Martelella endophytica: one gene and its partner. Each later gene encodes a partner of the first gene's protein in a complex. Links are inferred from orthologs where the notes say so. Each region holds a gene or a part of one and is shown in the gene's direction. Other genes may lie near its edges.

Evidence for each region.
Region 2: the proteins of groL (region 1) and metK are in contact, whole or in part, in a cryo-EM structure (PDB 8P4O), measured with the Escherichia coli proteins. The link is inferred for Martelella endophytica from one-to-one orthologs.

The regions. Positions count from the first base shown.
Region 1 is NZ_CP010803.1:2,518,810-2,528,962, reverse strand. What follows is about bases 1-2,907. They hold groL (chaperonin GroEL), read left to right. Parts: upstream 1-582; coding sequence 583-2,232; downstream 2,233-2,907. Other genes in these bases: TM49_RS11495 (FUSC family protein), read right to left, coding at 2,450-2,907; groES (co-chaperone GroES), read left to right, coding at 219-515. Outside these bases: more of TM49_RS11495, read right to left, coding at 2,908-4,411; TM49_RS11490 (MarR family winged helix-turn-helix transcriptional regulator), read right to left, coding at 4,408-4,848; TM49_RS11485 (outer membrane protein), read left to right, coding at 5,136-5,834; TM49_RS11480 (YciE/YciF ferroxidase family protein), read right to left, coding at 5,906-6,403; TM49_RS11475 (glutathione S-transferase N-terminal domain-containing protein), read right to left, coding at 6,557-7,273; hisG (ATP phosphoribosyltransferase), read right to left, coding at 7,467-8,156; TM49_RS11465 (ATP phosphoribosyltransferase regulatory subunit), read right to left, coding at 8,153-9,280; TM49_RS11460 (VOC family protein), read right to left, coding at 9,351-9,713; hisS (histidine--tRNA ligase), read right to left, coding at 9,959-10,153.
Region 2 is NZ_CP010803.1:4,200,285-4,210,244, reverse strand. The notes cover bases 983-3,855. They hold metK (methionine adenosyltransferase), read left to right. Parts: upstream 983-1,736; coding sequence 1,737-2,975; downstream 2,976-3,855. Other genes in these bases: TM49_RS19465 (BQ00720 family protein), read right to left, coding at 3,691-3,855; trmB (tRNA (guanine(46)-N(7))-methyltransferase TrmB), read left to right, coding at 2,986-3,687; TM49_RS19480 (helix-turn-helix domain-containing protein), read left to right, coding at 1,144-1,557. In the rest of the region: lnt (apolipoprotein N-acyltransferase), read left to right, coding at 1-906; more of TM49_RS19465, read right to left, coding at 3,856-3,945; TM49_RS19460 (Hsp20 family protein), read right to left, coding at 3,997-4,398; TM49_RS19455 (nucleoside hydrolase), read left to right, coding at 4,532-5,473; TM49_RS19450 (ribokinase), read right to left, coding at 5,470-6,369; TM49_RS19445 (DNA recombination protein RmuC), read right to left, coding at 6,452-7,618; def (peptide deformylase), read left to right, coding at 7,764-8,279; fmt (methionyl-tRNA formyltransferase), read left to right, coding at 8,301-9,239; tRNA pseudouridine(38-40) synthase TruA, read left to right, coding at 9,239-9,960. UniProt on the Escherichia coli protein: Catalyzes the formation of S-adenosylmethionine (AdoMet) from methionine and ATP.

The DNA.
Region 1 (10,153 bases):
GAGCGCTCTTGGCGGAAGCCGACAGCAGACAGGAGAGCGACCTTTGCCCAACCTTGGCCGCAAAATTTTGAGATAAAATAGCCTCTGCTGCGCCTTGACAGCGCCATGCCCCCCACCTAAATCTCCGCCATTAGCACTCGCCAACGGAGAGTGCTAACACTCATCCGCGTTGGCGCCTCAGGTGCCCGCGACATGTCATTTGATCGAGGGAATAGACAATGGCAAGCATTTCTTTCCGCCCCCTGCACGACCGCGTCGTCGTTCGTCGCGTCGAGTCTGAAGCCAAGACCAAGGGTGGTATCATCATCCCCGACACCGCCAAGGAAAAGCCGCAGGAAGGCGAAATCGTCGCCGTCGGTTCCGGCGCCCGTGACGAAAGCGGCAAGGTTGTCGCGCTCGACGTCAAGGTCGGCGACCGCGTCCTGTTCGGCAAGTGGTCGGGCACTGAAGTCAAGCTCGACGGCGAAGACCTTCTGATCATGAAGGAAGCCGACATCATGGGTATCGTCGCCTAATCGACGCTTCCTGAAGCATTTAGCCGGGCTGATGCCCATCCACGTTTGAGAAACCAGGAGTTTTCAAATGGCTGCTAAAGAAGTCAAATTCGGCCGCACCGCGCGCGAAAAGATGCTCGACGGCGTCGACATCCTCGCCAATGCCGTGAAGGTCACCCTCGGCCCCAAGGGTCGTAACGTTGTTATCGAAAAGTCCTTCGGCGCTCCGCGCATCACCAAGGACGGTGTTTCGGTCGCCAAGGAAATCGAACTCGAAGACAAGTTCGAAAACATGGGCGCCCAGATGGTCCGCGAAGTTGCTTCGAAGACCAACGACACGGCCGGTGACGGCACCACCACCGCGACGGTTCTGGCTCAGGCCATCGTCAAGGAAGGTTCGAAGGCCGTTGCTGCCGGCATGAACCCGATGGACGTCAAGCGCGGTATCGACCTCGCTGTCGCCGAAGTTGCCAAGGAACTCGTTGCCAAGGCAAAGAAGATCAACACCTCTGCTGAAGTTGCCCAGGTTGGCACCATCTCCGCCAACGGCGAAAAGCAGATCGGTGAAGACATTGCCGAAGCCATGCAGAAGGTCGGCAATGAAGGCGTGATCACGGTTGAAGAAGCCAAGACCGCTGAAACCGAACTGGAAGTCGTTGAAGGCATGCAGTTCGACCGCGGCTACCTGTCGCCCTATTTCGTCACCAACTCCGAGAAGATGGTTGCCGATCTGGAAGACGCCTACATCCTGCTGCACGAAAAGAAGCTCTCCAACCTTCAGGCCATGCTGCCGGTTCTGGAAGCTGTCGTTCAGTCCAACAAGCCGCTCATCATCATTGCTGAAGACGTCGAAGGCGAAGCCCTTGCTACGCTCGTCGTCAACAAGCTGCGTGGCGGCCTGAAGATTGCTGCCGTCAAGGCTCCGGGCTTCGGCGATCGCCGCAAGGCCATGCTGGAAGACATCGCCATCCTGACGGGCGGCACTGTCATCTCCGAAGATCTCGGCATCAAGCTCGAAAATGTCACGCTCGACATGCTCGGCACGGCCAAGAAGGTCTCGATCACCAAGGAAAACACCACGATCGTCGACGGCGCCGGCCAGAAGGCCGACATCGAGGCACGTGTTGCCCAGATCAAGGCTCAGATCGAAGAAACCACCTCCGACTACGACCGCGAGAAGCTGCAGGAACGTCTTGCCAAGCTCGCCGGCGGCGTTGCCGTGATCCGCGTTGGCGGTTCCACGGAAGTCGAAGTGAAGGAAAAGAAGGACCGCGTCGATGACGCCCTGAACGCGACCCGCGCGGCCGTTCAGGAAGGTATCGTCCCCGGTGGCGGTGTTGCCCTTCTGCGTGCCTCCGCTGGTGTTACGGTCAAGGGCGAAAACGCCGACCAGGATGCCGGCATCGCCATCGTCCGTCGCGCTCTGCAGGCTCCGGCCCGCCAGATCGTCACGAACACCGGCGACGAAGCTTCGATCGTTGTTGGCAAGATCCTCGAAAAGAGCGACTTCAACTACGGCTGGAACGCTCAGACCGGTGAATATGGCGACATGATCGCCATGGGCATCGTCGACCCGGTCAAGGTTGTCCGCACCGCTCTGCAGGACGCAGCTTCGGTTGCCTCGCTGCTGATCACCACCGAAGCCATGATTGCCGAAGCTCCTAAGAAGGAATCGGCTGGCGGCATGCCCGACATGGGCGGCATGGGTGGAATGGGCGGCATGGGCGGCATGATGTAATCAGGCGAAAGCCTGATTACAGAATAGCACGCCCATCATGTCCAATGGTTTGGCGCGGCAAGCGCGCCATTCCTTCCGGTTCGGCGTCGCAAGCGCGCCGAACCGGCGGCATGATGTAATCAGGCGAAAGCCTGATTGCGGAGTGACCCCACGGTCCATCCGGAATTACGAAAGGGGCGGTCTTCGGACCGCCCCTTTTTGCTTCGCTTTGCAACGATCAGACAGCGCGGGCAAAGAAGGCCGCGTTGGCTGCGATTTCCTGGCCAACCGACAGCAGTCTACCGCCATTGCGGCCAGCGGTTTCGCTGAGCCGGGAGGACGCCAGACCGAAAATAGCGGCGGCGCGGCGCGGCTGTGCGTCGATCGTTGCGACTGAACGAAGTACGGCCTCTGCCGCCCGCCTCTGACGCGAAGGAAGATCTCCGGCGCGCATGACCTGCAGATCATGGATGACGTCGGCAAGGTTTATGACCGCAATCCCGACACGGGCGATCTGTTCGATGCTATTGCCACGCTTTTCATGCCAGCGAACAAGCCTCAGTATGCGATAGTAGAGGCGCGCGCGGATGACCTCGACGTTCTGACCGGCGCCAGGACTTGCCGCCATTTCCCGCAGCATTCCGACAATGGCCCTTTCAAGCATCTCGGCTCGCCGTGCCGCGTCTGTCGGATAGATCAGGCGGTACATGAGGAGCGCAAGAACCGGCGCCGCCGCCACAGAGATTGCCCCGACAACCGACATTTCGAGCGTACCGGTCAAAGGCAATGCGGGTGACGACAGCAGCAGAAGGACCATGTTGTAGTCAAAGGCGAACTTGACTGTGCGCCTGTGCCCCATGAGGAAAGCACCGACAAGGATGAACGGAAACAGCATCAGGATCAGTTGCAATTCGCTCGTCGCATGCGGCCAGAAAACCCAGCGGCAAATGACCGCCACCGCCGCGCCGGATGCCTGCCCGACGAATACGAAGGGCATGAAGCTTGCGGGGTTCTCGAAAGTCGAGAACATCGACACCATGATCGAAAGACCAAGCAGCATGTAGGGGCCGCTGGAAATGCCGGTAACCGCCCACAGAATTCCGATGGCAAGCAGCGCCGTGAAGGCCCGGATTCCGGCCTGGCGCGCGCCGACAAAATCATGATGAAGCATCACCGGAACGCCCGTTCGGGCAAAGCCCCTGCCCTCGTCCTGGCCCGGCAGATAGCGCCGCAATGCAGCCCGAAGGTCGCCCAGAATATGCTCGAGCGGCGCCGGCATACCGGGGTCGGCTGACGCCGAGCAGACGTCGACGGCATGATCGAGATGCATCAGCATTTCCCGATGCGGCGCGTTTGCATTCGCCGCCTGCGCAGCCTTTTCCAGCGCATCCGCAACCTCCGGCGGCCAGGAGCGGACCGGCCCGTCGGTGAGCCACAGGATCGCCGCCAGTTCGGCCAGGAGAACCCCTCGTGCCGACTTGACGAAGCGTCTGGATTTGAGCGAGCCCGCGCCGTGGGGATCAAGCTTGTCATCAAGCTCGGCGATTTCAGAAAGAAGCCGCGCCCTGGAGTGCCCGCTTGCGGAGCGCTCGCCGCGCAGCGTGTTGGCCACCTCCTGAAGAACTCGCCCCGTCAGAAGCCGAACGCCCTGGGTCACCTCGCTCTCGTCGCCAGCCGATGCGAGAAGCCAGCTGACGACGATCGACACGATAACGCCCGTCAGGATCGTCGCCATACGGTCGAGACCAAGCCCGACGACATGATCGGGATGCGAACTGTCCAGCAGAACCACCATAGCGGCGGAATAGCCGGCGACGATCGTTCCGTAGGAGACATAGCCACGCTGCAGGTTTCCGATCGCGGCACAAAGGCCAACCCAAACGGCAAGGCCGGCGGCAATCACATAGGGGTTGCCCCCTGAAGTCATCATCAGCACCATGCCGGCCACAGCGCCGGCGATGGTGCCCGCGATGCGGAAAAACCCCTTTTCCAGCAGCTGGCCGCGTGTCGGCTGCGATGCAGCCCAGACCGTCATGCCGGCCCATTGCGGGTGATCAAGGCCCATGAGCCAGGCAATGAGGACCGCCAGACAGGCACCAATGGCAGTGCGAAGCGCAAAGATGGAGCGCGCGCGGTCCAGCCCGATACGCTCGCCCCAGCTTGCGAACCGGGCACTCGGTTTCAATGTTTTTGTCGTCATTTCTTCAGTTTCGCATCGATCTTCGCAAAGGCCGCGAGCACGGCTCTGATCTCATCCTCCGAAAGGTCGCTCAGAAGCTCCCCTTCCGCAGCGTGCAGAACACGCCGTATCGTCTCCACCGAGGTCCGTCCCTTGTCCGTCAGGCGGATGCGTTTGGCACGGCGGTCACGCGTATCGGCCACACGCACGATCTGACCGTCGGCTTCAAGCAGGTCCAGCAGCCGGACGATGCTCGACGTATCGAGCCCCGCCCGGCCTGCCAGTTCCTTCTGGCTGACATCGTCGCCGAAACGCCAGAGATAGAAGAGCGGAGTCCAGGTTGCATCGGAGAAGCCGATTGCAGCGAGCTCATCGTTGATGGCCTGTCGCCAGTGCCGTGCGAGCTGTACAAACTGAGCGCCGAATTGAAAGCGAGAAGAAATAGCAGGATCTGTCATGTCGCTCTCATTTCATAAAAATAGATTTTATACAAATTATTTTTATGACATCTAAATTACGGCTAGTCATGGGTCGTCGACCGCCCGAAAGCTCCAGTCTCCACCTGACAACCAAACACGTCGGTGGGTTGCGTCGTCTAATTGACACGCGTCAAGGCGGCATAAAGGTGATATTTTTGCCACTTCGCCCTTGGCGCGGAAGGGGAAGGCTGCAGCAGAGAACGCTTTCTTGTCGATTTACCAGAATTGACCTGCTCTTTTTGTGAGCTCAATTCAGGGGATGTGAGATGAAATCAGTTTTTGCGGCGGTCGGCATTGCAGCCGGGCTCGCCTCCGCAGCCTGCGCGGCCGATCTGACCGCGCAGGCGCCTGTTGTGACGCCGCCGTTGCCGCAGCCAGCGTTGACGTGGACCGGGGCCTATATCGGTTTCGAAGGCGGCTATGGCTGGACGGCCGGCGACATTCCGGAGACGCTTTTCGACAAGACTTCGGGGGAAGTCGCAAGCGGTGGTGGCGCGGCCATTTTCGGCGGCTACGACTACCAGTTCGACAACAATCTTGTCGTCGGCCTTGAGGGCTCCTACGGCTACGACTGGAACGAACACGACTACACCGTCGTTTCCGTCTATCCCTTCCTCAACGGCCAGACGGTGACGTTTGAAACCGAGTGGCAGGCAACCATCGGGGGACGGCTCGGCTATGCCTTCAGGAAGGCGCTCGTCTATGCGACCGGAGGCTATGCCGCGACCAATATTCACGGCACATTCTCGCTCACCGGCCGATCCTATGACGAGGTGATGAATGGCTGGACGATCGGCGCCGGTATCGACTACGCGGTCAACGAGCACGTCTTCGCCCGCCTGCAGGCGACCTACGCCGACTACGGAACCACCGATCTCATCAGCGAGGCGACCGGCCTTGCCGGCCTGCCGGATTCGAAACTGAGCCAGGCCCATGTGATGGCCGGTATCGGCTTCCGCTTCTAGATTTATCGCAAAACGACATGAGAAAGGCGGCCGAAGCCGCCTTTCCTGCCACCGGTCCGCCGCATATCTTTTCAGGCAGCCTGCGCCTCCAGGTTGATCGCCTTTTCGGCGAGCTTGGAAAGCTCGAGGTCAGCGTTCGATTCCTGTTCGTAGGTCTCCTCCAGAAGCTTCGCGATGGCATCGCGCTTCATCAGCTTCGCCCACGCAAGCAGCGTTCCGTAACGGGCCATCTCGTAGTGCTCGACGGCCTGGGCGGAAGAGATCAGCCCGGCATCGAGTGCAGGCGTGCCATCAAACTCCTCGATGATCTCCTCGCCTTCCGCGATGATGCCCTGGATGGCCTCGCACGTCTTGCCGCGGGCGGACTTGCCCAGAAGCTCGAACACTTCCTGCAGCCGCTCGATCTGCCCTTCCGTCTCTTCCTTGTGGTTGCGGAAGGCGACGGCGAGATCCTCCGACTGTGCCGCCCGCGCCATCTTCGGCAGCGCCTTCAAGATCTGGCGTTCGGCGAAATAGATGTCTTTCAGTGTATCCAGAAATAGGTCGTCCAGCGTTTTCTGCTTGGCCATTGGGGTCTCTCCTCGTTTTGCAGGGGTCGCAATCTCCACGACCAGCCAGAAACGCTTGGACGGACGAGGCTGTTCCCTCATGAAGAGCAGGGCACGCAAAAGAAAAAGGCGCGGTCTGTTGAACCGCGCCTTCCTTGGAATCTTTGCGAAGTCCTATGCCGTCGCCGGGACCGTGAAGCCCTTGACGCTCGCAGGCCGATCCGAGCAGCGCTCGACCCAGGCGGAAACACACGGGAAATCGGTGAGGCGTAGGGTTTCAGCCGCATCATAATGCACGCTGAGGCCGCGCACCCAGGGGAAGATCGCGATATCGGCGATGCTGTAATCGCCCGGCTCGTCGCCCATGATGAACTTGCGGTCGCGCAGCCGTCCCTCGAGCACACCGAGGAGACGACGGCTTTCGTTGGTGTAGCGCTCGACCGGATAGGGATTGTTGGCAACCTTGTCGGCCGCAAACTTGTAGAAATGCCCGAACTGGCCGAACATCGGCCCGATGCCGCCCATCTGGAACATCACCCACTGGATGGTCTCGTAGCGGCCGACCGGATCGTTCGGGATGAGCTTACCCGCCTTTTCGGCGAGATAGAGCAGGATGGCGCCACTCTCAAACAGCCCGATCGGAGCGTTGTCGGGGCCGTCCGGATCGATGATCGCCGGGATCTTGTTGTTCGGATTGAGCGACAGGAACTCGGGCGTCATCTGCTCGTCACGCGCAAAGGCTACGAGGTGAGCCTCATAGGGTAGACCGAGCTCTTCAAGGGCGATCGAAACCTTCACACCGTTCGGCGTCGGCAGTGAATAGAGCTGGATGACGTCGGGATTCTTCGCTGGCCAGCGCTGAGTAATCGGAAAATCGGACAGGCGGGACATTGACGCTCCTGCTGAAATGCGAGTTGAAAAGATAGGGGCCAGATGTGATGCGGAAGAGCTTTCCGCAAGATCACACTTGCCTTTTTTGTGGCTAAAAAGTGTCTCGCCGACAAAAAAGATGACGATTCCGCTTAATCGTCACCTTTCTGCACTGAAAACCTGCGTTTTCGAGACAAGAATCTGTTACCGGGTCTCAGCCGCGCATCGCCGCGATGATTTCCGCCGTCACCGGATCGCTCTCGTGCTCGGCTTTGCGCGCCCGGACGAAGCAGGCTTCCGACTTGAGAATCACACCGTCGGAAAGGATCTTCAGGTGGTTGGCCTTCAGCGTCGAGCCGGTGGAGGTGATATCGACGATGATATCGGCCTGCCCGGCCATCGGCGCGCCCTCTGTGGCGCCCAGGCTTTCGACGATGCGATAGAGCTGGATGCCGTGCTTTGCGGTGAAGAACTGCTGCGTCAGCCGCCAGAATTTGGTCGCGATCGCCAGCCGGCGGCCATGACGGCTGCGGAATTCTGAGGCGACGTCGTTGAGATCGGCCATGGTGTCGACATCGAGCCAGATCTCCGGCACGGCAACGACGACATCGGCCTGGCCGAAGCCGAGGCGGCTGATGAATTCGACCCGGGCGTCGGCATTGGCCACGTTCTCGCGCACCACGTCCTCGCCGGTGACGCCGAAATCGACGGCGCCGCGGCCGACCTCGCGCGAAATCTCCGACGCTGAAAGGAAGGCAACCTCGATATCCTCGCGGCCTTCGACATGGCCGCGATAGGAGCGGTCGTTACCATTGGTGACGACCTTCAGGCCGGCCCTGGCGAGCGCGGCCTCCGCACCTTCCTTGATGCGGCCCTTGGAGGGTAGAGCAATGGTGACAGTCATGGGGTTTCTCCGGCGCGTTCGATCCGGTCGAGCCAGAGCGAGAATCCGACGGCGGGGATGTGGCCTTCGGCGCCCAGCAGCGTCAGCAGCCGGTCGTAACGCCCGCCGCCGGCAAGAAGCGCGGCCCGCGGCCCCTTTTCGGCGATCTCGAAGACGAGGCCGGTGTAATAGTCAAGCGGACGGCCGAAGGCGGCGCGATAGGTGATGGCCGCGATATCCGTGCCCGTTGCCTCAAGCGCTTCAATGCGGCGGGCAAACACGGCGATCGCGCCGGCAATGTCGAGTTCGAATTTTTCGGCGAAGGCGCCCAGCGCGTCGCGCGCTTCGGACAGCGGCACCTCCAGCGCCAGAAAGGCACGCAGCGCGGAAAGCGCATCGGCATCGAGGCTGGTGACGGAGAGCGCGAGCTTCTCCTTCAGCCGGCGGGCGATTTCGTCGGGGCTGCGGCTGGCATTGGTGGAATAGCCGGTGGCATCCATCGTCGCGGCGATATGGCCGACGAGACCGGCCTCATCACCATCGGCGAGATAGGCGGCAACGCGGCGGTCAAGCCCGGCGACGGGCTGCGGTCGGGCCAGCGTCTCCATAAGCGCGGAAAGCCGCGCGTGATTGCCGAAGGCCTGGATCAGCCGCTTCTGCCAGCCGCCCGGCAGGCCGAGCGCACCGACCACGGCCTCGAAGATCGACTGATCGCCGAGCGTCACGGCGAATTCGGTATCCGGCAGGCATTCGACGAGTATGCTTGCGGCATCGGCAATCGCGCGGGCATCGGCGGCGGCGAAGTCAACCGCGCCCAGATCCTCGATGCCGGCCTGGAAGAACTCCGCAGCGCCATCATCACGCGCCTGGCGAAACACCATGCCGCAATAGGCATAGCGCTGCGGCGTGCCGGCGTTTTCGGCGATATGGTGGCGACAGACGGGAATGGTGAATTCCGGGCGCAGACACAGGCTCTCGCCGGTCTCGCTCTCGGTCATGAAAATGCGGCGGCGCAGTGCCTCGCCGGTCATATCGAGGAACGGTGCGGCAGGCTGGATCACCGGCGTATCGGTCAGAACCGTATCGCGTGCCGCAAAGGCCTCAAGGATGGCGCCGGCGCAATCCGGCTCTTTTGTGGACGGCATGGGTGGTCTCTACTGTTTGCCGCATCCGATGACCATCCTTTGCGGCAAAAGTCAACGATTGCGGCAGGCTTCAGCCCAAAACCTGCATCAGTTCGATGCGGTTGCCGAAGGGATCATGGATATAGCTGCGCAGAAACCCATCAAGCGGCTCGTCCGCCTTGACCTCGTAACCGGCCTGTTCCACCGCCGCTGCAACGGCCGCGACATCGTCCACCAGAAACGCCGGATGCGCCTTGCGGGCAGGCCTGAAATCCGGCTCGACACCGAAATGGACGCGCAGCTCGCCGGCTTCGAACCAGCACCCGCCCCGCGCTTTCAGATTGTCAGGCTTCTCCACCTCGGCGAGTCCGAGCACCCCGGCATAAAACGCCCGCGCCGCATCCTCGCCGCCTTTCGGCATGGCAAGCTGGATATGATGGATGGATTTGAGCATGATGGCCTCCGGAAAAGAGGATGAAGCATAGCCTGATGGCAGACAACCCGCTTTTCGAGGGACCAAACAGCTCCACCAAACAATCTCCCCCCTTGAGGGGGAGATGCCCCGACAGGGGCAGAGAGGGGTGCAGCGCAAACCGCATGTCCTGAGTTGGCGGAGAAGGTTCACCCCTCTCTGTCGCGTTCGCGACATCTCTCCCTCAAGGGGAGAGATTGGGGGCATGGGCGGCCCTGTCGCCAGACTTACCGACGCCGGTCTTCGGCCTGCGCTTCCAGCATGGCGCGGACCTTTTCGACCAGTTCCGCTTCCGGCACGGTTTCCTGCGCCACACGGGCCTCGCGCCATTCGGCGTTGTCCTCGATCTCGCCGGATAGCCGCTTGCCCTCGATCAGATCCTTGATCTGGACGACGCCCGCGGCGCGTTCGTCGCCGCCCTG
Region 2 (9,960 bases), 1.7 Mb from region 1 along the record:
GCCTTTCTGGCCGATCGGTCTGGCCGTATTGCAGGCCTCACTGCCGCGATGGTGATCGTGGTTTCAAGCCTTGGCTATGGCTGGCACCGCCTGTCGCAGCCGGAGCCGGCGGCCGGTTCGGTGCTGAATTTCCGGCTGGTGCAGCCGGATTTCGACGATCAGGACTGGGCGACGGAAGAGGGGCGGGGCAAGGTTTTCGCAACGCTCATGGCACTCTCGTCCGAACCGCCGGCGCCCGGAACGCCGCCGCCGGACGTGATCGTCTGGCCGGAAAGCTCGCTCCCCTTCCTGCTGGAAGAGCGTCCGGATGCACGCACCGCCATTTCCGGCATGCTGCAGCCCGGACAGGTGCTGATCCTCGGCGCGGCCCGGTTTGCCGGCCGCAAGCCGGATGGCTGGCCGCAGTTCCATAACGCCGTCTATGTGCTCAACGACGAGGGTGAGACCGTGTCCATAGCCGGAAAGACGCACCTTGTGCCTTTCGGCGAATACCTGCCCTTCGAGGACTTCTTCCGCTCCATCGGCCTTTCGGCCCTGACCCGGCTGCCCGGAAGCTATGTGCCGGCCGCCAACCGCCAGATGCTGGTTCTGCCGGACGGCACCAGCCTGTTCCCGCTGGTGTGCTACGAGGCTGTCTTTCCGCGGCTGGTGGCCGATGGCACCGGCGACGCCGTGGCGCTGCTCAATGTAACCTATGATGCGTGGTTCGGTTACACGCCCGGCCCGTTCCAGCACCTCATGCAGGCGCGGCTGCGCGCAATCGAGACTGGCAAGCCACTGATTCGCGTCGGTGAAAATGGGGTCACGGCGGTTGTAGACGCTCATGGACGTGTTAGAGATCGTTTGCCTTTCGACACGCGTGGATTTCTCGATGTACACATTCTGCATCCAAAGGCTGCAAAATAGGCTATACGAAAGGCTATTCGTCTTATACGCGTGACTAGAAAATTTGCTTTAGGGATAGATAACTCACCCAAAGGTTTTATAATTGGCGCGTAATTGACCCGTTTACCCTAAAATTGCATAGTACCGACGCCTGATACTCAACTAGGGCTTTTTCTCGCCGAAATCCGATGGTTGTATGTCCATCTGACTGGGTGGCGGCCACGGCCGCTTGTCAGGCTAGCGAAGTTAGGAAGAAAAATGATAGAAAATAAAAAGAAGCCGAACCCCATCGACGTGCATGTTGGGAGTCGGATCAGGTTGCGCCGTACCATGCTGGGCATGAGCCAGGAGAAACTTGGTGAAAGCCTGGGTATCACATTCCAGCAGATCCAGAAGTACGAGAAGGGCACCAACCGCGTTGGCGCCAGCCGGCTTCAGAACATCTCCACGATCCTCAACGTACCGGTCTCGTTCTTCTTTGAAGATGCGCCGGGCGATCAGGCCCGCAGCGCGACGGGCATGGCCGAAGCTTCGAGCTCCAGCTATGTGGTCGATTTCCTCTCATCCTCCGAGGGGCTGCAGCTCAACCGTGCTTTCGTGAAGATCGGCGACCCCAAGGTCCGCCGCAAGCTGGTGGATCTCGTCAAGACGCTGGCTGCTGAAGCCGAATAGATACCCGTCTGCGAGAAAATGTCCCTAGCAGCGCTGGAAGGCGGCCATAACCGCCTTCTGCTTGCGCGCATCCGCATGCCTCGCGATTGGACATAAAGGTATATTTATATCGTTGTGCGCTTGTCATCTCGCCGCGAAATGACTAACAAATCGGGCTAGTTTCTATGTGGGGAATCCCGATGCGCAGCAATTATCTGTTTACCAGCGAATCCGTTTCCGAAGGCCACCCCGACAAGGTCTGTGACCGTATTTCCGACGAAATCGTCGACCTCGTCTATCGCGAGGCCGTCAAGACCGGTGTCGACCCGTGGTCGGTCCGCATCGCATGCGAGACGCTGGCGACCACCAACCGGGTCGTGATCGCCGGTGAGGTCCGCCTGCCGCCGAGCCTGATGAAGCTTGACAAGAACGGCAAGGAAATCGTCAATCCGTCGCGGTTCAAATCTGCCGCCCGACGCGCCATCCGCAACATCGGTTACGAGCAGGACGGTTTCCACTGGAAGACGGCCCGCATCGACGTGCTTCTGCATGCCCAGTCCGCCCACATCGCGCAGGGCGTTGATAACGCATCCGATCGCCAGGGCGACGAAGGCGCGGGCGATCAGGGCATCATGTTCGGTTTCGCCTGCCGCGAGACACCTGAGCTGATGCCGGCGCCGATCTATTACGCCCACCGCATTCTCCAGACGCTGGCCGAGGCCCGCAAGGCCGGCGAGGGCGAGGTTGCCCTGCTTGGCCCCGATGCCAAGAGCCAGGTGACCGTGCGTTACAAGGACGGCAAGGCATCCGAGGTCGTTTCCATCGTGCTTTCGACCCAGCATGTCGACGAGAGCTGGGATTCCAAGAAGGTGCGCAGCGTCGTCGAACCTTATGTTCGCGAAGCTCTCGGCGAGCTGCCGATTGCCGATGATTGCGTCTGGTATGTGAACCCGACGGGCAAGTTCGTGATCGGCGGGCCGGATGGCGACGCCGGCCTTACCGGCCGCAAGATCATCGTCGACACCTATGGCGGTGCAGCGCCCCATGGCGGCGGCGCCTTTTCCGGCAAGGACACGACCAAGGTCGATCGCTCCGCGGCCTATGCCGCGCGCTATCTCGCCAAGAACGTCGTTGCCGCGAACTTTGCCGAAAAGTGCACCATCCAGCTTGCCTACGCCATCGGCGTTTCGCAGCCGCTCGCCGTCTATGTCGATCTGCACGGCACCGGCAAGGTCACCGAGGAAGCCGTCGAGAAGGCGATCCGCGAGGTGATGGACCTTTCGCCCTCCGGCATTCGTCGCCACCTGGCGCTCAACAAGCCGATTTACGCCAAGACCTCCGCCTATGGCCATTTCGGTCGCAAGGCTGGCCGTGACGGCTCGTTCTCCTGGGAAAAGCTTGACCTCGTGCGTCCGCTGAAGCAGGCGCTGAAGAACTGACGGTAGGCTCGTGAGCGCAGATAGCGGAAACCAGACGGGACGTGCTTTCTTCGGAAGGCGCAAAGGCAAGGCATTGCGCGAGCGGCAGGCGCGCAATCTCGCCGAGTTGCTGCCTCGGCTTGCGCTCGATCCCGCTTCGCCTCGGCCAGCCGCGCTGGCCACCCTTTTTGCCGCCGATGTCGAACATTTTCGCCTCGAGATCGGCTTCGGTGGCGGCGAGCATCTGATGCACCGGGTGCGGGAAAACCCCGCGACCGGATTCATCGGCATCGAACCCTTCGTCAATTCGATGGCCAAGCTCCTGGGCGAGGTCGAGGTGGATCCGCCAGGCAATCTCCGGCTTTACGATGACGATGCTGTCGACATCCTCGACTGGCTGCCCGATGGCTCGCTCGATCAGATCGATCTTCTTTATCCCGACCCCTGGCCGAAGCGGAAACACTGGAAACGGCGGTTCGTCTCTCAGGCCAATCTCGCCCGCTTCCACCGTGTGCTGAAGCCGGGCGGGCTGTTCTGCTTTGCCTCGGACATCGATACTTATGTCAACTGGACGCTGTTGCATTGCCGCAGCCATGGCGGCTTCGCCTGGACGGCACGGCAAGCGCAGGACTGGCTGACGCCGTTTGCCGGCTGGCCCAGCACGCGCTACGAGGCGAAGGCCCGGCGCGAGGGGCGCGGCAGCGCCTATCTCACCTTCCGTCGATTGCCGTAAGTCTCAGTGCAGCGTGACGGTGGTGAGTTCGTCTTCCATCGCCTTGAAGAAGATGCTGGTGCGGTTTTCGGTCAGAAGCAGCAGCGTGCCGTCAGCGGCAAACAGGGCCCAGAGCGTCTCGGCGGATTTCAGCTCGGCCTCGGGGAAGCGCTTCAGGGCCTCCTCGCGCTCGAATGCGCGGAAATAGCCAAGGTTGCCGGCGCCGAAGGCGGCTAGCTGTTCGGCTTCACGGGCGAAGTTCGCGCTCGGGGTTTTCATGGATGCCTTTCCTGACCTTGGGCGGCCGCGGGCGCGGCCAGTCTTTGAAGGCTAGTCTGAAACGGAAATATTAATTTTCCGTACCTCTTTCGGCCTGCGGGCGATATCGATTTCCAGAAGGCCGCGTTCGAGGCTGGCGCCGACGACATCCATGCCGTCGGCAAGGGTGAACTGGCGGCGAAACTGCCGGCCGGCGATGCCGCGATAGAGAAACTCGCCCTCGGCCCGCTCTTCCTGCAGGCCGCTGACGAAAAGTACGCTGTTTTCGGCCACGACGTCGAGTTCGTCCTCGGCGAAGCCCGCAACGGCGAGCGTGATGCGCAGGAAAACGCCATCCGGCTCATCCGGGAACCAGCAGACGTCGAAAGGCGGATAGCCGGCTCCGCCCTTCAGGCCATCGCGCGCGGCATTTTCCAGGTAATGCGGGTCGATCCTCAGATCAATTCTCGGCATGGCTCGGCTCCGGGCTTGCCCTTTCCATATGGCCGGTCATGGCCGTGATCGCAAGGGCTGGCTTGCTTGACAAGTGAATGTCCAGGCTGCAGTGCTCACATTCCAGACTGGTGCCCGCTACAGGAGAAGACGCATGGCCGCCCGCAAGATCATCATCGACACCGACCCCGGACAGGACGACGCCGCCGCCATCCTGCTGGCGCTGGCGAGCCCGGAAGAGATCGAGGTGCTGGGCATCACGGCGGTGGCCGGCAATGTGCCGCTGGCGCTGACCAAGCGCAACGCCCGCATCGTCTGCGAACTGGCCGGCCGCCCCGACATCCGCGTCTTTGCCGGCTGCGACAAGCCGATGAATCGGGACCTTGTGACCGCCGAACATGTTCACGGCAAGACCGGCCTCGATGGCCCCGACCTGCCGGAGCCGACCATGCCGCTGCAGGATGCGCACGCCGTCGACTTCCTCATCGAAACCTTGCGGACCGAGCCGGAAAAGACCGTGACGCTCTGCGCGCTGGGGCCGCTCACCAATCTCGCGACCGCCTTCGAGAAGGCGCCGGATATCGTGGCGCGCGTCCAGGAGATCGTGCTGATGGGCGGGGGCTATTTCGAGGGCGGCAACATCACACCCTCGGCCGAGTTCAACATCTATGTCGACCCGGAGGCGGCAAAGGCGGTCTTCGGCGCTGGCATTCCGATCGTGATGATGCCCCTCGACGTCACCCACCAGCTTCTCTGCCTCAAGGAGCGGGTCGAGCGCATCGATGCGATCGGCCGGCCCGCGGCGCAGGCGATGGCGGCGATGCTGCGCTACTACGAGCGCTTCGATATCGAGAAATACGGCTCCGATGGCGGCCCGCTGCATGATCCCTCGGTGACGGCCTACCTCATCCGGCCAGAACTTTTCTCCGGCCGGATGTGCAATGTCGAGATCGAGACCGCCTCGGAGCTGACGCTCGGCGAGACCGTGATCGACTGGTGGCGTGTGACGGAGCGCAAGCAGAACGCCATGGTCATCGGCAAGGCCGATGCCGACGGCTTCTTCGCGCTTCTGACCGAGCGCCTGGCGAGACTTTAAAGTCTCGCCTCGACCTCGGCGATCACCGGAATGGACGGCTGGGCGCCGGGCTTGAGGCAGGCAAGCGCGCCGGCCACCGCCGCCTGGCGGGCCGCCTCCTCGAAGGCAAGGCCGCGGTCGAGGCCGCTTGCCAGATAACCGCAGAAGGTGTCGCCGGCGCCGACCGTGTCGATGGGCTCGATCTTCAGGCTGTCGATCTTGTGGAAGGCGCCTTCGTGCACGGCGATGACGCCATCGCCACCGAGCGTGATGACCATCGTCTGGCCGGTCTCATCATGGCGGGTCTTCAGCATCGCGGCACGGCCCGCGTCGCCGAGTTCGTTGGCACCGACGAGGCGCTCGAATTCCGTCTCGTTGGCAATCACGATATCGGCGAGCAGGCTGAGTTCGGCGGCTTCGTCGGTGAGCGGCGCGGTGTTGAGCACGGTTCTGACACCCTTCGCCCGCGCGGCCTCGAGTGCTGTGCGAATGGCGGGGGCAGGGATTTCGAGCTGCAGCATCAGGATATCGCCGGCCGCCATGCTGTCGACGGCGGCCCTGGCGTCCGCTTCATCGAGCGTGCCGTTGGCGGCGGCATTGATGACGATGACGTTCTCGCCATCGCCGCCGACGAGGATCATGGCGGTCCCCGTCGGGCCATCGGTTGTCTTCAGCGCGGAGAGATCGACGCCGGCAGCGTCAAGAAGCGCCGTTGCCGGCCCAGCGAATTCATCGGTGCCGACGGCGCCGGCCATTGCGACGCGGGAGCCAGCCCGGCGCGCTGCGAGAGCCTGGTTCGCGCCCTTGCCGCCCGGCGCGGTCGCGAAGGATGTCCCCGTCACGGTCTCGCCCGGTTCCGGCAGGCGTTTCGTCGTGGCGATGAGGTCCATGTTGATGGAACCGAAGACCGTGATCATGGTGTTCTCCCGAATTTATAGGCCCGCCGCCAGCGCTCAGGGCCGATCGGGATGTTTTATGGGAGGCGGGCGATGATGACAATCAGTCCTCGTCGACGATCCTGAGTTTCATGCGGCCGAGGTCCGAAGGCGACAGCGGCCGCTCCTCTTCCGTCACTGCGGGCTCCTTCACCTCGAATTCAAGCGCGCCGATACGTTCGCCGCGCCGGGCGATCTTGCCTGTCGAAACGCGGATCTGCTCGACGTCCTGACGGGCCTGTGAGAAATGCCCGGCGAGCTTTTCCACCCGTTCGTTCAGACGTGTCAGGTCGCCCATGAGATGCGCGACTTCGCCCTGGATCAGATGGGCCTGCTCGCGCATGCGCTGATCCTTCATCACCGCCTGCACGACCTGGATCGAGAGCAGCAGCAGGGTCGGCGAGACGATCACGACGCGGCGGGCGTGCGCGCGCTGGATGATCGCCTCGTGTTGCTCGTGAATGTCGGCGAAGATCGATTCGGAGGGGACGAACAGGAAGGCGGTGTCCTGCGTCTCACCGGGTATGAGGTATTTGCCGGCGATGTCGCGGATATGGGTATCAAAATCGCGGCGGAAGCGCTGCTTTGCGGCGCGGGCCTCCTCGTCGCTTGCGCTGTCGCGCAGCGCATTCCACGCTTCCAGCGGAAACTTGGCATCGATGACCAGCGGCGGGGCGCCGTTCGGCATGTCGATCAGGCAATCGGGGCGGGTGCCGTTTCCAAGCGTCGCCTGAAAATGATAGCTGCCGGAGGGCAGGGCGTCTGCAATGATCGTCTCCATGCGTCCCTGGCCGAAGGCGCCGCGGGTCTGCTTGTTGGAGAGGATCGCCTGAAGGCCGACGACGTCCTTTGCCAGCGACTGGATGTTGTTCTGCGCGGCATCGATGACGGCGAGCCGCTCCTGCAGTCGCCGGAGGTTTTCATGCGTGGTCTGGTGCTGCTGGTGCAGCGTCGAGCCAATGCGCTGGCTGAGGCCGTCGAGCCTGGAGCCGAGCGCGGCATTGAGCTCCGACTGGCGGCTGCCGAAGAGTTCGGCCATGGTCGCCATCCGCCCCTGCATCTCGCTCTGCGCCTGCACGAGGTTCTGCAGCTGATCGGTGAGCACATCCTCCCGCTTTCCCCCGCCGCGCCTGAGCGCGAAGGCGAGCACCCCGAGCAGCACGAGCACGCAGGCAACGAGCGCGACGACCATGGGATCGGCAGTCAGGATCAACTCGGACAGGCTGTTCATGGCATTCCCTCACATGTGGCCAGCCTAGCAGATGCTCACCGAAAGAAAAGATCAAAACGTGAACACGTAAAACTTTCCCGTTCAGTCCACCGTGCAAAACGACGAAACCATTTGCGTGGCGACAAGTTTGCGCTATTTGAGGCCCATGACGACCATGCCACTCATCATTTTGCCGGACCCCTTGCTGCGCAAGGTTTCCGCCCCCGTCGAGCGCGTTGACGCCGACCTGAAGAAACTTGCCGACGATATGCTGGAGACCATGTACGAGGCTCCGGGCATCGGCCTTGCCGCGATCCAGGTCGGCATACCGCGCCGGATGCTGGTGATCGACGTTTCCAACAAGGAGGACGAGGAGAAAGATCCTCTGGTGGTGATCAATCCCACCATCCTGACCTCCTCGGACGAGCGCTCGGTCTACGAGGAAGGGTGCCTGTCGATCCCGGAATTCTATGCCGAGGTCGAGCGACCCGCTTCGGTGCGCGTCAGCTACACCGATCTTGCCGGAAAGCAGCAGGAAATCGAGGCCGATGGCCTGCTCGCCACCTGCCTTCAGCACGAGATCGACCATCTCGATGGCGCCCTGTTCATCGATTACTTGTCGCGGCTGAAGCGCGAGCGGGTGATCAAGAAATTCAGCAAGGTCGCAAAGCACAAGCTTTGACCGGCCGCGAAAGGACGGAACATGGCGCTCAGGATCATTTTCATGGGAACGCCGGCGTTTTCGGTTCCGACGCTGAGGGCGCTGGCGGAAGCCGGTCACGAAATTGCGGCGGTCTATACCCAGCCGCCGCGCGCTGCCGGTCGGCGCGGGCTTGAAGAGGTCAAGTCGCCGGTCCATCAGGCCGCAGAACTGCTTGGCATCCCGGTCCGCACGCCACTCAATTTCCGCGAGGAGGAAGACCGTGCGACCTTCCGCGTGCTCGACGCGGATGTCGCGGTCGTCGTCGCCTACGGCCTGCTTCTGCCGGAGGCAATCCTCACCGGCGCCCGTCTTGGTGCCTATAATGGCCATGCCTCGCTGCTGCCGCGCTGGCGCGGTGCGGCGCCACTGCAGCGCGCGATCATGGCAGGCGATGCTGAAACCGGCATGATGGTGATGCGCATGGAAAAGGGCCTCGATACCGGCCCCGTGGCGCTCTCTGAACGGGTCGCGATCGGCGAGAACATGACCGCCGGCGAACTGCATGATCGGATGATGCATGTCGGCGCGAGGCTGATGGCCGAGGCTATGGTGCGGCTTGAGGCCGGCGACCTGCCCCTGACGCCCCAGGCGGAAGAGGGCGTGACCTACGCGAAGAAGATCGAGAAGTCCGAGACCCGGATCGATTTCAGCCGCCCCGCCAAAGAGGTTCACAACCACATACGCGGCCTTGCGCCCTTTCCGGGTGCCTGGACCGAGGTGCCGACCGGCCGCGGGCTGGATCGGGTCAAGGTGCTGGAAAGCGCGCTCGGCGAAGGCGAGGGGCGGGCAGGAACGGTGCTTGAAGGCCCCGGTGTGACGATCGCCTGCGCAAGTGGCGCCGTGCGGCTCCTGAAGCTGCAGAAGGCCGGCGGCAAGGCGCTCGACGCCGACGATTTCCTGCGCGGCACGCCGCTTCCCGCAGGCACGGTGCTTGTCTGATGCCACGCTACCGGATGACGGTCGAATATGACGGCACGGATTATGTCGGCTGGCAGCGGCAGGACAATGGCCGTTCGGTGCAGGGCGGGCTGGAAGCCGCCGCCTTTCGCATTGCCGGCGAGAAAGTGACGATCAAGGGCGCGGGACGAACCGATTCGGGCGTCCATGCCGAAGGTCAGGTCGTGCACCTCGATCTTGCCCGCGAATGGACGCCGTTCACGCTGCTGAATGCGCTGAATGCGCATCTGCGGCTCGCCAGGGAACGGATCGCCGTGGTCGACGTCGCGGTGGTGGCCGATGATTTCGATGCCCGGTTCTCGGCGCTGAAACGGCATTACCTCTATCGCATCCTGAACCGCAGGGCCCATGCCGCGCTCCTGCGCAAGCGTGTCTGGTGGGTTCCGAAGCCGCTTGATCACGAAGCCATGCATGAAGCAGCCCAGCGGCTCGTCGGCCATCACGACTTCACGACGTTTCGCTCCGTCCAGTGTCAGGCGAAATCGCCGGTGCGCACGCTCGATAGGCTCGATGTGACGCGAGACGGCGATTTCATCGAGATCCGCGCTTCGGCGCAGAGTTTCCTGCACAATCAGATCCGCTCCTTCGCCGGTACGCTGAAGCTTGCGGGTGAGGGCAAGATGTCGGCGGATGACGTCACGGCGGCGCTCGAAGCGCGAGACCGCAGCGCCTGCGGCCCCGTGGCGCCGCCGGAAGGGCTCTA